DNA from 4 places in the Paenibacillus sp. EKM206P genome. Region 2 is predicted to be linked to each of the others. Evidence: riboswitches for the same ligand, from Rfam matches in the RefSeq annotation. Region 2 holds a riboswitch; each other region holds the start of a gene.
The links. A riboswitch is a leader RNA that binds a small molecule or an ion and turns the genes downstream of it on or off. The one in region 2 is predicted to bind cyclic di-AMP.
Positions count from the first base shown of each region.

Region 1: linked by a shared signal. The riboswitch ahead of G9G53_RS23020 (C40 family peptidase) and the one ahead of G9G53_RS14590 (TrkH family potassium uptake protein) in region 2 are both predicted to bind cyclic di-AMP.
Region 3: linked by a shared signal. The riboswitch ahead of G9G53_RS01585 (hypothetical protein) and the one ahead of G9G53_RS14590 (TrkH family potassium uptake protein) in region 2 are both predicted to bind cyclic di-AMP.
Region 4: linked by a shared signal. The riboswitch ahead of G9G53_RS24105 (3D domain-containing protein) and the one ahead of G9G53_RS14590 (TrkH family potassium uptake protein) in region 2 are both predicted to bind cyclic di-AMP.

Region 1 covers NZ_JAAMNQ010000015.1:76,669-80,882, forward strand. The annotation lists gene G9G53_RS23005 (hypothetical protein) at 1-182, shown strand, start outside; gene G9G53_RS23010 (4a-hydroxytetrahydrobiopterin dehydratase) at 300-599, shown strand; gene G9G53_RS23015 (GNAT family N-acetyltransferase) at 678-1,184, opposite strand; gene G9G53_RS23020 (C40 family peptidase) at 1,487-1,987, opposite strand; cyclic di-AMP (ydaO/yuaA leader) riboswitch at 1,993-2,130, opposite strand; gene G9G53_RS23025 (hypothetical protein) at 2,407-3,234, opposite strand; gene G9G53_RS23030 (M1 family metallopeptidase) at 3,246-4,214, opposite strand, start outside.
Region 2 covers NZ_JAAMNQ010000006.1:107,565-111,778, reverse strand. The annotation lists gene G9G53_RS14595 (potassium channel family protein) at 1-372, opposite strand, end outside; gene G9G53_RS14590 (TrkH family potassium uptake protein) at 391-1,731, opposite strand; cyclic di-AMP (ydaO/yuaA leader) riboswitch at 2,145-2,298, opposite strand; gene G9G53_RS14585 (CPBP family intramembrane glutamic endopeptidase) at 2,560-4,214, shown strand, end outside.
Region 3 covers NZ_JAAMNQ010000001.1:322,617-326,830, forward strand. The annotation lists tRNA gene G9G53_RS01575 (tRNA-Leu) at 60-142, shown strand; gene G9G53_RS01580 (glutathione peroxidase) at 288-773, opposite strand; cyclic di-AMP (ydaO/yuaA leader) riboswitch at 1,240-1,412, shown strand; gene G9G53_RS01585 (hypothetical protein) at 1,528-1,923, shown strand; gene G9G53_RS26860 (potassium-transporting ATPase subunit F) at 2,107-2,184, shown strand; gene kdpA (potassium-transporting ATPase subunit KdpA) at 2,335-4,011, shown strand; gene kdpB (potassium-transporting ATPase subunit KdpB) at 4,049-4,214, shown strand, end outside.
Region 4 covers NZ_JAAMNQ010000018.1:80,542-84,755, reverse strand. The annotation lists gene G9G53_RS24115 (HD domain-containing protein) at 1-296, shown strand, start outside; gene G9G53_RS24110 (TatD family hydrolase) at 339-1,109, shown strand; cyclic di-AMP (ydaO/yuaA leader) riboswitch at 1,311-1,593, shown strand; gene G9G53_RS24105 (3D domain-containing protein) at 1,865-3,013, shown strand; gene rnmV (ribonuclease M5) at 3,160-3,705, shown strand; gene rsmA (16S rRNA (adenine(1518)-N(6)/adenine(1519)-N(6))-dimethyltransferase RsmA) at 3,713-4,214, shown strand, end outside.

The DNA of each region.
Region 1 (4,214 bases), on a different contig from region 2:
ACAGGCTGGACCCGGCGGGACGTCAGGAAGTCAATGAAGCTTTGGCAGAAGACTTATTTTATGCACTGGGTACAGAGCCCACAATCACTGTAGGGAGTGGCGTTGTGATCTATGAGCCGGAGCAGCATCGTATCTATGTACTGATTGGGGACGAGGAGCTGACGTCAGTCCCTTTGATTTGAGGTCCGTCTTATGGATTTATCAACGGGGCCGTGGTAATATGTACACCAATATATCGTAGTTTTGGCCGTATTTAAGCGGTCGAAAGGCTTCCGTATAAACGGGGAGGAGTTCGTAACATGCCTTTTACACAAGAAGAGATTGAAGCACATCTGGAGAAACTGGAGGGCTGGGAGCTGGAGGAAGGACGTTGGATCGTTCGGAAATATAATTTTTCCAGTTTTATGAAAGGGATTGCATTCGTGGATGAAGTTGCCGCTATATCTGAAGCATTCAATCATCATCCATTTATTACGATTGATTACAAGACCGTGACTCTGCGTTTGACCTCTTGGGACGATGGCGGTATTATGGCCGTGGATATTAAGGAAGCCCAACAATATAATGAAGCTTTTGAAAAAATGCGTAGCAGTCATTGAGCTTGTAATGATCTGTCGTATGATGATAAAAGCGCCTTCGCTATACAACATCGTGGTTGTATGCCGAAGGCGCTTTTATCATAGAACCTGGGTTGGGTGCTCGGGACGATATACCATACAATAAAATGGTTTCTTCCCGTCGGGGGTCTGGCGTTCATAGGTATCTGTAAGCTCAAATCCAGCCGCCTTGTAGGCCCGGATAGCGCGCCCATTCCAAGTAAGCACCTCTAGATCAATTTCATTCTTCGGGTTGCGTCGTTGGGCTTCCTCTGCAATGGCACGGACAAAATCAGAGCCTTTGCCATGTCCGCATCTTTCAGGATGCATGCCAAGACCTAGCCGGGTCACACCGATCATAGGAAAATATTGAGCAAATCCCATCAGCTTGTTCTCTTCATCCAGTACGGCAACATATTGCTCTTGGCGAAGCGTGGGACTTCCAAATTCGACCTCAAGCGCCTTCATTTGTTCCCAGGGGAGCCAACCGTATATGTTATAAGGTGGATCATAGCGCCACTCACAGATTGCAGCCGCTTGATGCTCGTCCATCGGTACGATCCGATAGTTGGATATTGAGGCCGGCATGTGTTCCATCCTCCTTTTACAGGTGCTTCAATCATTAACAACAGATTGTAGACAAGTTGCAGGGGAATAGCAAGCGTGTTTATTTTATACCCAAGACGGGTATACATTCAATAAGAAGGAATTACTGCTCATATGCTCCCCCAGCGGTGACGGTAAAACCGACGATGTTCGCTAAAATTGAAACCTTTTGAGGTGTCAGTTCGTCAGTAAAGATAATCATTGCTGATGTTGTGGACATAAAAAGCCGCAATTCGATTCCGGCAGAATCAAATTGCGGCTAGAGTTAGCTTGCTGTGCGTTAGTTATTCTACGTTGTCGTCATCAGGAATATCTGAAGCTACAGAATGGTAAGCGTCTGTGCTCATAATTCTTTTTGCACCGACATAGCGGTTAGCGTAATAATTTTCGTTCAGTGAGCTAACTACTACACCACGTGAAGTCGAGGAGTGGGCAAATTTCCCTTCACCTACGAAGATACCTACATGGGAAATGCCTCTTCCTGTGGTGTTGAAGAACACCAGGTCCCCAGGCCTCATTTCATCGCGGGATACAGAAGATCCCATTTTGAATTGTGATCCAGATTGATGCGGAAGTTTAATTCCCAGTTTGTTGAATACATACATTGTGAAGCCGGAGCAATCGAATCCCTCGAGTGTAGTGCCTCCGCTTCTGTAGTTCGTTCCTTTGGCATCTTGGATGACCTGGTCCATCTTGGAGTCTGCAAATGCACTGCCGCCACCGAATGTAAAAGATGTAAAGGCAATGGCAAGACTCATAGCTGCGATCGTTAGCTTCTTCTTCAAAAAAAATATACCCCTTCCAATGCCTGCGAGGTTAGCTTAAGGATTCGGTAGAAGGTTCCCCTATGACCACTCTGTTGCGAGATCAATTCACCCAAACTGGTTCCCCCGCTTCCTAGGTGCCAGGAATTAGGCTTTACTTAAGATGTGCACCTTGGAGAGCAGTATTCACAATAACGATATTTTTGAGATAAAGGTTACAATAAAGATTACAAAGTTGTTACTATCAGTTCACTGCGATTATTGTAACAAAGTCGGCTGGCTTTGGCAAATGTTTCATTGCAAAAAGTTACAAAAAAAATCTGCTCCTAATGTCCCAGGAACAGATCTTGTTAACAGTATTCAGTTATGTGCCGTTTGCGCGGTTATGCATAAAGTTTTTTCGACAGACGGAAATGAAGTGATTAACATAAAGGAAGGGCTTAGCTTCTACTGGAGATATCGGTATGCCATAGTCTGTACTGCGAACTGATATGCCACAGCCTGACCAGACTAGTAACAAAATGATACGATTGTTGGAGAATGAGCGCGAGCATGCCAGTCCAAATCATTGCCACGGTGCCAAATAGACCGAAGACCAGCAGCACACAAGCACCGAGCAAAAGGGATATACCGACAGCTGGGAGAAGCTGGCGAAAGAAGGCGAGCAGGGACGATAGTATGGCGTGACCACCGACAGTGCCTAGTTGCATATACAGGATGCACTGCCGAATGAACCATCCGTATGCCATCCATCCCATGGCATAGGGCAACAAGTGCAGCAGGTAAGAGGGAGATTGAAGCGTACCTGCTACAATAGGGTAGAGTCTCGGTACTACCCAAAAGGCGGGAATCAGCAGCAGTCCCAACTCGATGATGTAATACAACAGCGACGACATGCCATGGCGTTTCATACCTTTGAAAAAGGACAGGCTTTGCGGCTCAGTCGCATCGGTATGCAGGCTTTGATATATTCCGGCTCTAATGAAGGGAGTGATTAGTATGCGTAGTACAGTCGCCCCTAGTAGTATCCACAAATACACATGTACTTCCCGGCTGTCCATCAGAGCAATCTGGCTCTCCATCCAAAACAAGGTCTGTCCCAGCTCGTTTTGACCCTGATCAGGATAACGGAGCAATAGCGGGATAACGGCAGACTGCACCAGTCGATAGAGAAACACCCCCCACAGTAGTCGATACAGAAATAAAATGATAACGATATAGAATCGTATGCGCACCAGCGCCCAGCCCTCTTTTATAACAGTCCGCATCTATAGACACCTCACCATGACAGACTTCCAAGCAGTGTCTCCAACAGCTTGGTTACACTTATACTCCAACGGGTTTGTTGCTTTTCGTCCAATTCGGCTTTTAGGGTATTGTTAATATGCTTGTTCTCCAGTGCAATGGTATATAGGGGATCAAGGGTTACATAGGAAACGGGAGAAGTACTTTTGATCCGAAAAGTTGTGCTTTTGCCCGCACCGTCCCAAGCCTTGAATTTCGTGGTTCCATCCTTGAAGGTAAATTGGACAGGGATCTTGGGATAATCCGCCCCTTTTTTGCTGACCGTCACGACTGCTTCATATCCATTCTCCAGCTTGTGGTTTGTGATGTGATCCACTGAAAAGTCCGCCATCTGGCCGTCATATACATACTGTTCAAAATAGTGGCTCCATGAGCGTCCGGTGACTCTCTCCACGATACGTTGAAAATCCTGTGAGGACGGATGCTTAAATCGGTACGTCTGGACGTAGGTCCGCATAATGCGATCCATTTTTTTTATACCCACCTGACGTTCAATGCCCCGTAGTACCAGCTTGCCTCGAGAGTAGGCATTTTGCGCGTACTCAGCAGCCGAGCCGTACTTCCATGACTCACGGTTTAGCGGCTGTGGGGAGGATACCTGTCCCGATTGTAATGGCAAGTTGGGGGTAAGCCCATATTCTTGCTCCATAAGTCGCTCCTCTGCATAGGAGGTGAAGCCTTCATCCAGCCACGGCTCCTCAAATTCATTATTGGCTACCATTCCATAGAAATATTGATGTCCAATCTCATGAACTAATGTCCGTTCCAGACTATAGCCAGGATTGAGATTACCCGCAGCAGCGGCCGTGATGAGTGTCGGATACTCCATGCCGCCAGCTCCATTGCCTGATTTAGGTGGAACCACGATGGACAGGGTGGAATATGGATAAGGCCCGTACCATTTGCTGTAGTACAAAAGAGCGGCCTTCGCTGCGCTCATATA
Region 2 (4,214 bases):
GTCCCGTTCTGGATAAATAATCCGATCCACACCGAGCTTTTCTAACGCACGCCCGTGCAGCACAGATATGGCTTTGGCTACGACCTTTTTCACACCCAGCTCCTTCAGCAAAATGGCGGTCAGGATGCTTACCTGGATGTCATCACCAATAGCAACAATGCCGCAATCGAAATTACGGATGCCCAGTGATCGCAATGAGTCTTCATCGGTAGCGTCCGCCACGACAGTATGTGTCAACATCTCACTCATACTGTCCACAACATCCTCATTCCGGTCAATGCCTAGCACCTCGCACCCCATATCCACCAATTGCAAAGCTAGGCTTGAGCCAAACCGCCCCAAGCCAATAACTACAAACTGCTGCGTTTTCATGTCTACTCGAAAACTCCCTTATCCTATAATCATTTTACCTTCCGGATGACGATATAATTCTTTACCCTTTTTCGGCCCCAGTGCATAAGCTAGCGTGAGTGGCCCCAGTCTACCTGCAAACATCGTCAGGGTAATCACCAGCTTGCCTATGACTGTCAAATCAGGTGTAAGCCCCATCGACAGCCCCACCGTACCAAACGCAGACACCGTCTCGAACAAGATCATCAGAAAATGATGATCTTCGGTTGCTGACAAAATCATCGTCACCCCGATCACGAACAGCAGCCCCAGCAGTGTAATGGTCAAAGCCTTGTAAATTCGTCCCTGCGCAAGTCGATACCTGAACAGCACAATATCTTCCCGCCCCCGCAGCATCGAAATCACTGCTCCAATGAGCAGCGCGAATGTTGTGGTCTTAATCCCGCCTCCAGTGGAGCCAGGAGAAGCCCCGATAAACATGAGTATGATGATAAAAAACTGCGTAGCCTGCCGCAAGCCTGCAATGTCCAGTGTATTGGCACCTGCGGTACGGGGAGTAACAGACTGGAATAAAGATCCCAGCAGTTTACCACCCCAATCAAGCGAGCCAAGAGTCTTTGGATTCGTAAACTCAAACACAAAAATCACGAGCGTGCCGACTACAATCATAGCGCCCGTCATGCTGAGTACCACCTTGGTATGCAAGGACAGTCTCTTGCGCTTGCGATATTCTGCCAGGTCTGACATCACTACAAAACCAATGCCGCCTGAAATAATCAAAAACATGGCTGTAAAATTAACAATCGGATCATATACATAACCTGTCAAGCTGCGAAATTCACCGAATAAATCAAAACCAGCATTGTTAAACATGGAGATGGCATGCCAGATTCCAAAATAAATCGCCCTGCCTACGGGCATATCAAAGGACCAGCGAACCGAGAATATCGTAGCGCATACGCCTTCAATAACCAGTGAGTACAGTAATACCTTACGGATTAACCCGACAATTCCCTCTACAGAAGTCTGATTCATCGCTTCCTGCAAAATGAGACGCTCCCGCAGGGAAATCCGACGCTTGAACACCAGTGCAATCAAGGTAGCCATGGTCATAAAGCCTAGGCCGCCGATCTGAATGAGCGCCACGATAACAACTTGACCAAAGGTTGTAAAAAAGGTCCCCGTATCCTTTACGACAAGCCCTGTAACACAGGTCGCGGAAGCGGCAGTAAACAAAGCGTCTACAAACGCAAGTGGCTTTCCTGTTGTATTGGAGATCGGCAGCATTAACAATAAACTACCTATTAGAATGATAATGGCAAAGCCCGCAACGAATATCTGCGGTGGAGAAAGCCGGAGCCAGCTTGCATTGGGATTCATCTATTCATCACTTCTCTCCTAATCCTTAAAACTATAAAAACAGTGATTTAATACGGTGTAAGCTCGCTACGCGTTCCATTTGATCTTCCGATCGTCGTTGCCCCTGAATTTTTTGATTTTTCCAAACCTTAGTTAACTATAATTAGCATTCCCTGAATACAGGAAGAATGCATGTCAAGCACTACTCGGTCCCCTGTGCTATTGGCGGGCAGTAGCGAAGGGGGCAGAATTGTTCTGAAGAAGCGAAGCGTTTGCCTTTATCTCCGGATTTTAACCATTAAAGGGGGTATACAATCAAAAAATCCGGGGATAACAGCAATCGGAAGAATAATCTGCACCCGCAGCGGTCTATCTAACCAATCCAAACACTTTTATACGCACAAAAAAAGACACCGGAAAACCGAGTGCCTGACTTGGTTCCTGCTCATAGCCTACGAGGTTAGCTGACGGATTCGGGCAGCACAGTATGCCCTATTTACACTTCCGATCCACCAGTGATCGGCTGTAAAATTCACCCCAGTAACATGGTTCCCCCGTTTTCCCATAGAAATTCGGCTCAACTGTATATCATTACCTATGTATTTTATAGGCATTGCCTCAAGATTATAATCCTTCTATATCCAGATCACAAAACCGATTTCGTCGAAAAAACGTGAAATTGGCTTTATTTTGCGAATGGGCATCGTTTAATCGCAGCTTATCTTATTTTATTGGAACTTTAAAGTGCTTTCACTCTATTTTCATGAATATCGCTGGTCTGTTGGCGGGAACCTGTGCAGTATGATATCTTTAATGGATGTTCTTATTTACAGATTAAGGAGGAAACTCATGAATCCTATCGGGAAACCGGTCGTGCTCACGGCCAACTTCAAAAAATTAGGCTTGCTGGGCGGGATTGGCCTGATTTGCTTTTTTATCTTTCAATTGCTTATTCCCTCGCTTAGCAATCCGAGTCCAGAATCAGTAATGAATGCAAAGGTCATCAGCAAACAAGAAGCGGTCATACACGCATTGGACTTCGCCCGCTCCGAGCTGGGATATACTGAATCACAGCCAGAGAAGCCTCTGGTGACCTATCAGGCCGAAACAGATTTGTACGGTTATTTATCTAGAGAAAAACTGCTTCAACAGTACGACCGTACATGGAAGAAAAATTACCCTTACGAAACCTTTCGGGTCGATCTGCCTGAATCCTCAGCGAAGAGCAAGCTGCAAATTCATGTAGATTTATCCACTGGGAAGGTCGTTAGTTTTAAACGGATCACCTCCAGCACCAATTACACGCAGGCTGATATTTCTACGGATGAACAAGCACGTAACAGGCTTGTACGTGTGGCTGAGGACGGCATGACGCTTGAAGCCAAGGAGCAGGCGGCCGCTGTATGGGTGAAGCGCTTTGGCTTTAAGCCGTCGGACTTGAAGCTCGCGACCACTGAACAAGAAGGCGGATTAAAGTATACCGTAGACGATAAAAAAATTGGCGCCTCGGTACTTACACTGGCTTTTACTTTTGAAGACGGTGATGTTCGCTCCTTCACTCAAAGCTTTTCGGCCCCGTCATCCTATACCGATTATATCGAAAAGCAAACATTTTGGGCGAATTGGATGACCTATGCGGGTTATGCCCTATTTAGCTTTGTGCTGGGTGTACTTGCCATTGTGTATGCGTCACTCACCCGACGACATACTTCATTTGTACGCGGCATTGTTCTATCCGTTATATACTTTATTGCTAGTATAGCTGGGACCATGAACATGCTGCCTTTATTGCAAGCAGAAGCAGGCGGTAAGGGCATGCTTATATTTCTTATGGTTTTCCAGATTGGTGTTACCTTCGTCATGGCTGTAGCGCTCTACTTCTCCTTGGTCGGCGGTGACGGACTTATGCGTCAGGTTGGACTGAATGCATGGCCACGTGCGAAAGAGCCGGGCTACGGGCTGTATGTGCTTCGCAGTATGTATGTTGGCTACTTGTGGGCCTTTATTTTGCTCGGGGTACAATCCATTTTATTCTTTATACTGGAGCGCACATTTAATACATTCTCCACCACAGATGCCACGCAATCCCCTTACAATATGGCTTATCCATGGCTACTGCCGATTATGGCCTGGATGGCAGGTATTGGTGAAGAGACTGTCTACCGTCTGTTTGGTATTCCGATGGTCAAAAAAATAGTGAAAAATACTTTTGTTGCTTGTCTGATCACCACGCTGATTTGGGCACTGGGACATACACTTTATCCGATCTATCCAGTGATTTCCAGACCTATTGAGCTGACTTTTCTTGGTTTGCTGTTCAGTTTTGTGTTCCTGCGTTACGGCTTTATTGCCGCCATGTTCAGCCACGTTATTTTTGACAGCATTCTAATGGGACTTAGTGTGATGAGTCTGGGAGATACTGTGAACGTGAGCGCGGGCCTATTCTGGATCTTACTTCCAGCCATTGTGGGTTACATCATTTATTGGTTTAGTCCTAAAAAGCC
Region 3 (4,214 bases), on a different contig from region 2:
GTTTACAAATAGTTGATGAGAGAGTATAATAAATCTGTTGCCTCAATACATTATGATTTGCGGTCGTGGTGGAATGGCAGACACGCTATCTTGAGGGGGTAGTGGGCGTACGCCCGTGGAGGTTCGAGTCCTCTCGACCGCATTATATGCAAGACCTAGTTAAAAAAGCATCCTGACACGGTTTACGTGAAAGGGTGCTTTTTTTGTTAAGTATTTTTCGTTATATTCTTTAGTCACGGAAGCCACGGTTGCAACAGGTCGTTTATTAACTGTGATAATGAAGAATGTCAGTTTTGCTGCAAAAGCTTCTCTATATCTCCCGCCAGCTTATCTGGCGTGGTTTGCGGTGCATAGCGCTTAAATACGTTACCTTCTCTTGTAATTAAGAATTTAGTGAAATTCCATTTGATCGCTTTGGACCCTAATACCCCCGGAGCTGTTTGGGTCAGGTAGCGAAATAAGGGGTGTGCTTGATCGCCATTGACATCTGTCTTGGCGAACATCGGAAAGGTGACACCATAATTGATCTGGCAAAACTCGGAGATCTCCTCATTGGAACCTGGCTCTTGTTTGGCAAACTGGTTGCTGGGAAATCCCAAAATTTCGAGCCCCTGTTCATGATACTGGTCATATAGCTCTTGTAGCGCTTTGTATTGGGGGGTTAACCCACATTTGCTGGCAGTGTTCACGATAAGCAGAACGTTCCCTTCAAATGTGGATAACGGAATTTGTTTCCCTTGCAGGGTTTGCGCATCATATTCATAAACGGTCATAGCATCTCTCCTCATTCAATATTCAGCAATTAAATTTTAGACAATTTAAAGAAGGGTTGCAAGCCTGGAAAAGCTGTATAAAGCCTTCAGGCGCTGTAAAATCGTATTTTGCTCAAAACAGTAAATCGCACCGCAAATGGAGCGAATTAAGTTGTTTCTTCTTATAAAAGCGGGTTAAATCGGTGTTTAGCTGGTACATATAGCGTATTTTCTTCTCTTTTTACAAAAAAAGGCCAATAACGCTTTACCCTACGCCAATATTGACATGCTTGTCATTTTCAAAAAGGGATGAAAAACAGAGATTAAAGGAGATGTGAGAAGCATAGTTGCATTGTAAGCGTTATTATTAATCTTCTATGCTCTAAAGCCCGATTTATAACCCTGCAGTTGAGCTTTACAGTCTTCCATGCGCGGGTGTATGATTCAAGACGTAATTTCAAATTAACTTGAATGAAGCAACAACGAAATGTCTATAGCGCTGAATTTTGCAGTTGCAAAAGCGGGGGAACCAATCGAGACTGTACGGCTTCGGAAGCCGTGTGTCTCATGGGGTGAATTTTCCGGTCAAGTGCCAGAAATAGGGCGACTCTCACGTCCGAATCCGACAGCTAACCTCGTAAGCGTACAGGGAGAGGCAACAAACCGCCGTGTGCAGCCATGGTTTATTTTATCATGGATATGTCAGAAGCCGGAGGAAAGCCTTTTTCCTTCGGCTTCTTTTTGTTGTCTTTTTATACCGGGAGAGGAGCTACTGATGGAAGGTCGGTTAATTATTGTCACTGCACCGAATGAAGCGGGCAGAAGTTTTGTGAAATTGCTTATTTTCAAAAAATTGGCGTTTGCAGTTCTCACGAATAGCGCCCAGGAGGAACGACAGCTCAAAAAAATGGGTGTGGAGCACATTGTCCGCATCAATACCATGCAAGCGGGAAAATGGAATTTTCCAAAAAAAGAAATTGGTAGTGTGTATTTGTTCGAGAACAGCTTGAATCTGACTTGCCGTTTCCTGCAAATATGTCGACCACTAACATCGGAATCGATCTATGTTATTACACACGGCTGTAATCCACAAGGAATTTATCGGGGATTGGGAGCGGACCATGTGATCTACACATTGAACGGAGAGGTGGGTTTTCTGCTGAACGGATAAGCACTTATGACATAGTTGTTTTATGATTTTATGATGGAATAAGAATGGCGATCTGAGGATCGATACGGAGGGTATAAACATGATGGATATATACATGCTGCTCGTCATGGCTGTGAGTTATGGAGTGATACTGCTGTTTGTACGCTGGTGTGATGCGCAGACCTCTAAAGGAGGACGAAGAGGATGATCGTTATACTCGGGCTTACGGCTATTGTGTTTATGTATTTAATCTACGCACTCCTGAACCCTGAAAAGTTCTAGTCACTTGTAGGGATAGAGCGGGCGAAGAACAACAGATCTGAGCATTAAAGCATCATTGGTAGCAGGTTTTCGCAAACGTGTGCACTTCATAGATGGTCTAATCGGGTCTGTTGTTCCAAACGCAGGAGCATTTTGAAGGAGGAATAGAGGATGGAGCTGCTTCAAATTGGAATTGTGATCGTTATATTGCTGCTCTTGGTAAAGCCAATGGGTACATATATGTATCATGTATTCTCGAATGAACCGAATCGGACGGATCGGATTTTTGGCAGAACAGAAAAGCTGATTTATAAGGTAGTAGGCTTGAAGAAAGTGGAGAGCATGCGTTGGACTACGTATGTTATGAGTTTCATTGCTACGAACGTCGTGCTTGTGGCAATCAGCTACTTGCTGTTGCGTTTACAGGGAATGTTTCCCGGTAATCCGGCTGGAAACAGTAATATGGAAGCATCACTAGCTTTTAATACGGTAATCAGCTTTATGACGAATACGAATCTCCAACATTATAGCGGAGAAAGCGGGCTTACGTATCTGACACAGATGGCGTTCGTCACGATGATGATGTTCACTTCGGCTGCTTCCGGTTTTTCGGTTGCTGCGGCTTTTATGAGAGGATTGACGCGGCGCGGTGAAGGGATGGGCAATTTCTTTCAAGATTTTATTAAAGCTATTATAAGGATTTTCCTGCCGCTGGCCTTTGTGCTTACGCTGGTGCTGGTGGGATTGAAGATACCACAGACGCTACAGCCTACGGCGGATCTTACGACGCTGAGCGGAACACAACAGCAAATTTCTATGGGACCCATTGCTTCTCTGGAGTCCATCAAGCATTTGGGGACGAACGGGGGCGGTTATGCGGGAGCTAACTCTGCGCATCCTTTTGAAAATCCAAGTCCTTGGACGAACGTGCTGGAAATTTTGGCAATGTGGGTAATGCCGGCTTCGTTGCCGTATACCTTTGGATTGTTTGCCCGTAATCGTAAGCAGGGCTGGATTATTTTTAGCTCCATGATGGTATTGTTTCTAATTTTTCTATCCATTACGTATGTGTCTGAGAAGACAGGTAATCCGTTAATCCAGACACTGGGTGTGGATGCTTCTCAGGGAAGCATGGAAGGGAAAGAGGTTCGTTTCGGTATTGGACAATCGGCTTTATTCACTGCGGTCACAACAGCGGCAACGACAGGTTCGGTCAATAATATGCATGATACACTAACCCCGCTAGGTGGCATGGCTGCTTTGGGAGAAATGATGCTAAACGTCATTTTTGGCGGCAAGGGTGTCGGGCTGATGAATATGCTGATGTATGCGATTCTGGGTGTGTTTATATGCGGACTGATGGTCGGGAGAACTCCGGAATTTATGGGAAGGAAAATTGAAGGCAAGGAAATGAAGCTGATCGCCATTGCCATTTTGGTACATCCGTTTCTCATTCTCGTCCCAACTGCGCTTGCGTTTATGAGTCATTGGGGATATGATGCGGTCACTAACCCTGGCTATCACGGGTTGACTCAGGTGCTCTATGAATATGCGTCATCTGCCGCAAATAATGGTTCGGGGTTTGAAGGTCTTTCAGATAACAACGTATTCTGGAATGTAACAACGGGGATGGTTATGTTCTTCGGGCGATATGTATCTATGATTGCATTGTTGGCTGTGGCGGCTTCGTTGAATGCCAAAGCGCCGACTCCGGTGACGACGGGGACACTGCGCACGGACAACAAGTTATTTGGAGCCATTCTGATCGGAGTCGTGCTGCTGATTGGCGCGTTGACCTTTTTACCTGTCATCGTATTGGGACCTGTTGCTGAATTTTTGACCATGTGAAGAAGAAAATGAGAATGGATGAACGGGGTGTTTGACCATGAAGGAACAACGCAAACACATGCTGGACAGAAGCATCTTGAAGCATGCGATCAAGGATAGCTTTATAAAATTAAATCCGATGATGATGATGAAAAATCCTGTCATGTTCGTCGTGGAGATCGGTACATTGGTCGTGCTGCTAATGTTACTGTTTCCCGGTTATT
Region 4 (4,214 bases), on a different contig from region 2:
ACAGTATTCGGAAAGCTTTGGAAGAGGCTGGTTTGCACCCTGAATATGATTTTGAAATTGATTTTCCGACGGATCTTCCTTATGATGTGTTTCGGCAGGGTGGCTCGACGGACAACCAGATTTTACTGCTTGGACGTCAGGGCGAGGTGAGTGAAATATCCGAAGTTTCGGAAATTGTGCGCTCCATAAGTGGTATCCACCGAGGAAAATATCATATGTATTTTCCCCAGAATAAATTGAACGCGGTAAAAGACAGGCTTCCTGCCGAAATAAGGAATTATTTTGTCAAAGAATAGACAACTATATAGAAATGTAAGTAAAAAAAGGAGATGTAAACCTTGGATTTATTCGACACTCATACTCACTTGGATGCGCCACAATTTGACGAAGATCGTGAAGAAGTTATAGCACGTGCTGTCGAATCAGGAGTAACGCGGATGATCAATATCGGATTTAATCGTGAGACCATTCCATCCACCATGAAATTGGCCGAGACGTATGATTTTATTTATGCGGCAGTTGGATGGCACCCACAGGATGCGATTACAATGCAAGAGGACGATTTAGAATGGATTGCATCGTTATGTAGTCATAAGAAGGTCGTAGCCATCGGAGAGATCGGTCTGGATTATTATTGGGATACATCACCGAAGGATATTCAGCATCGGGTGTTTCGAAATCAAATTGGTCTGGCTCGTGAGCTCAAAATGCCCATTGTTATTCATAACCGGGATGCCCATGAAGATATTGTTAGGATTTTGCGTGAGGAAAAAGCGAGTGAGATTGGCGGAGTCATGCACTCCTTTTCTGGGAGCTGGGAGACAGCCAAAATGGTGCTGGATATGGGATTTCACCTTTCCTTCGGTGGTCCAATAACGTTTAAAAATGCCAAGCAGCCAAAAGAGGTGCTCGCACAGGTGCCACTGGACCGTCTGCTCATTGAAACGGACGCGCCCTACCTGACGCCGCATCCATTTCGCGGGAAGCGAAATGAGTCTGCGCATGTGAGACTGGTAGCAGAGGCTGCAGCCCAAATCAAGGGGATTACAGTGGAGGAATTAGTGTCAATAACGACCCAAAATGCCTTGGAACGATTTGACATTCAATAAAAAAGCGAAGAAATCGATCAAAATAAAGAGATAGACGAAGCTAATCATGAATTTGTTGCAGGAAACTCGAGAATATTACAATATTTTAACCGAATATTTTGAAAAATGTACTTGAAACCTGCTTTACAACATGCATAGAAACAGGATATCATCTTTTCAGTGAATTGTTGTTTGAATGTAAACATCAACAAGTCATTTCATGAACCAGTCTCGCTGAGTCCCTTTTACAGGGAACGGGGGAACCGATATGGCTTACAGTACGTCCGGCGTATGTGCAAGAAGGGAACGTCCCTTCCGCCAGCCGGCTCGACCTAATTTCTTTTCCCGGATGGGATTGAACAGGTGGAGGAGCCGTATTTCGATTTCTTTCTGGGTCTTCGGGGTGAATGTGAAGGCGACCGCCATGAGCGGTTGACCCAAGCTAGGGCGACTCTCTACGTCCGAACCCGACAGCTAACCCCGTAAGCGTAACAAGAGAGAAGCCATCTCGTGCATGAGTTTTCCCGCATATTCACACATGCCGGAAGCCACGAAAGAGCTCTCTAGTCTCTTTCTTTGGCTTTTTTTGTTGTGAATAAAAGAAAATCTGTCATCATACTGTGGTTAAACAGGGGAGGACAGCATGCCGCGAAGACGGGTACATGGTGCAGGACAGTCGCAGTTTGGGCTTGTCTTGTAGAAAATCTGTTATAGTCACGTCAAATCTCAACTATGTCATACTCCAGACGGCGGGCTATGTAAGGAGGACGGAGGAAATGGGCATTTTCCAAAAAGAGGAGACCCATGAGTCACGCTCATCCAGCATGTCTTACGTATTGCGTTGGAAGCAAGAGAATGTGCGCCAGGCTGCTTTGGTTGCTATTTTTCTAATCGCGCTAACGATTATGATTTCAATTCTGATGTACACGCAATCTAAAAAACAAGTCTTTTTTGTCATTGATGGCAAGGCATCTGCGGTAGAAACCCGGGAATCCAAGCTTCAAGATTTGCTGAGCGAGCATTCCATTTCACTTCAGCCGCATGATACAATTTCTATGCCGCTAAATGGAGCAGTACAGGATGGGGACCGCGTAGTCATTAAACGTGCCAATCAAGTTAAAGTATCTTCAGGCAATGAGACGAAAAAGCTGTACACAACAGAAAATACAGTAGAAGGTGCCATTCGTACCTCGGGCTATAAATTATCGTCAACGGATAAAGTTTATCCTGCGTTGGATGCCTCTGTTTCGTCTAACATGGACATAAAAATCGTCCGTGTGAAGAAACAGCAGGTCGAACAGAAAAAACAGGTGCCTTATCAGGTCATCAAAACGGCTGATCCAAGTCTTTATAAAGGCGATAATCGGGTCATTCAAAGCGGCAAATCGGGTGTGGTAGTCCAGCACGTTCAAAAGGTATATCATGATGGAAAGTTGGTATCCAAACAGCTGGTTAACAAGGAAGTTGCACAGAACCGTGTGGATAAGGTTATTGCGGTAGGAACGAAGAAAAAGCCGGTCGTTCTTGCTGCTTCCGTCGGTCCCAATGATGCGGTTAAGACAACAACGGTTAGTTCGGGCAGTGCTGTCCGTAAAGCAGGCGTCAATTTTAAATATAGCAAAGTTTTACAAAATGTCTCCATGACGGCGTATTCCTCACAGGAGCCAGGTATCGGTACACGTACTGCATCCGGCACGCGCGTGACGGAAGGCCGTACCATCGCTGTCGATCCGAGTATAATTCCAATCGGCTGGTGGGTGTATATCGAAGGGGTGGGCTTCCGCCGTGCGGAGGATACCGGTGGCGCGATTAAAGGCCACAAAATCGATGTGTATTATGAGAGTTTGAGCCGAGCCAACCAATTTGGTCGTAAGCACGGTAAAACCGTATATGTTATCGGACCGGTAAAGCCTGAAATCAACTAAAACAGGTTGTGTATGTTGAGGGCAATGCGATAGTATTAACAACATAGTTATGCCATGCTAAGAAGAGGATATCCTCTTCTTATTTTGTTTTCAAAAGCAGGGAAAGATAAATATAGCTTGCTGTGTAGCAGTGGAGGGAAATGCAAATGATCAAGGAAGTGATCGTGGTAGAGGGCCGGGATGATACGGTGGCCATTCGCCGCGCTGTTGAAGCGGATACGATAGAAACTGGCGGCTCAGCCATTAATAAAATGACGCTGCGTAAAATTGCATTGGCGCAGGAGCGGCGGGGGGTCATCATTTTAACCGATCCCGATCATGCAGGGGAGCGCATCCGTAAGATTATCGCTTCCAAGGTACCCGGCTGCAAGCAGGCCTTTATACCCGAGGCAGAAGCGACGCGCAAAGGAGATATTGGTGTGGAGAATGCCTCACCGGAAGCGATCAGACACGCTCTCGCACGGGTTCATACGACAGTAGAAGGCGCCGACCCGCTGATTGAGTGGGCGGACCTGATTGATGCTGGACTTATCACCCACCCCAATGCTGCTGCACGCCGTATGGCCTTAGGGAATGTGCTGGGTATTGGTTATTGTAACGGAAAGCAGCTACATAAACGGCTCTCTGTATTTCAGATCAGCCGCGAGGAATTTGCCGGAGCGCTGGCACAAATTGAAAGTGAAGGATTGTGATATCCGTATGACAGGAATTCAAGATATAGCAACACCGCGGCGTACAAAGGAAATTATTCAACGGCACGGTTTTTCGTTCAAAAAGAGTTTGGGACAAAATTTCCTGATTGATCAAAATATTCTCAATAAGATTGTGAATGCTGCCGGATTGGATGAGACGAAGGGCGCACTTGAGATTGGTCCTGGGATTGGCGCTTTGACTGAGAAGCTGGCGCAATCGGCCAAGGTAGTTACCGCTGTCGAGATTGACCAGCGGCTACTGCCAATTCTCGAAGAAGTGTTGGCCCCTTATGAGCATGTGAAGGTACGTCATGGAGACGTGCTGAAGCTGGATTTACGCGAGGTGTTTGCAGCTGATTTTGCAGACGTGAGTAAAGTAAGTGTCGTGGCTAATCTGCCGTATTACGTTACTACACCGATTCTGATGAGGCTACTGGAGGACAAGCTCCCTTTGGAGAATATCGTCGTTATGATCCAAAAAGAAGTGGCTGAGCGTATGGCTGCGTCTC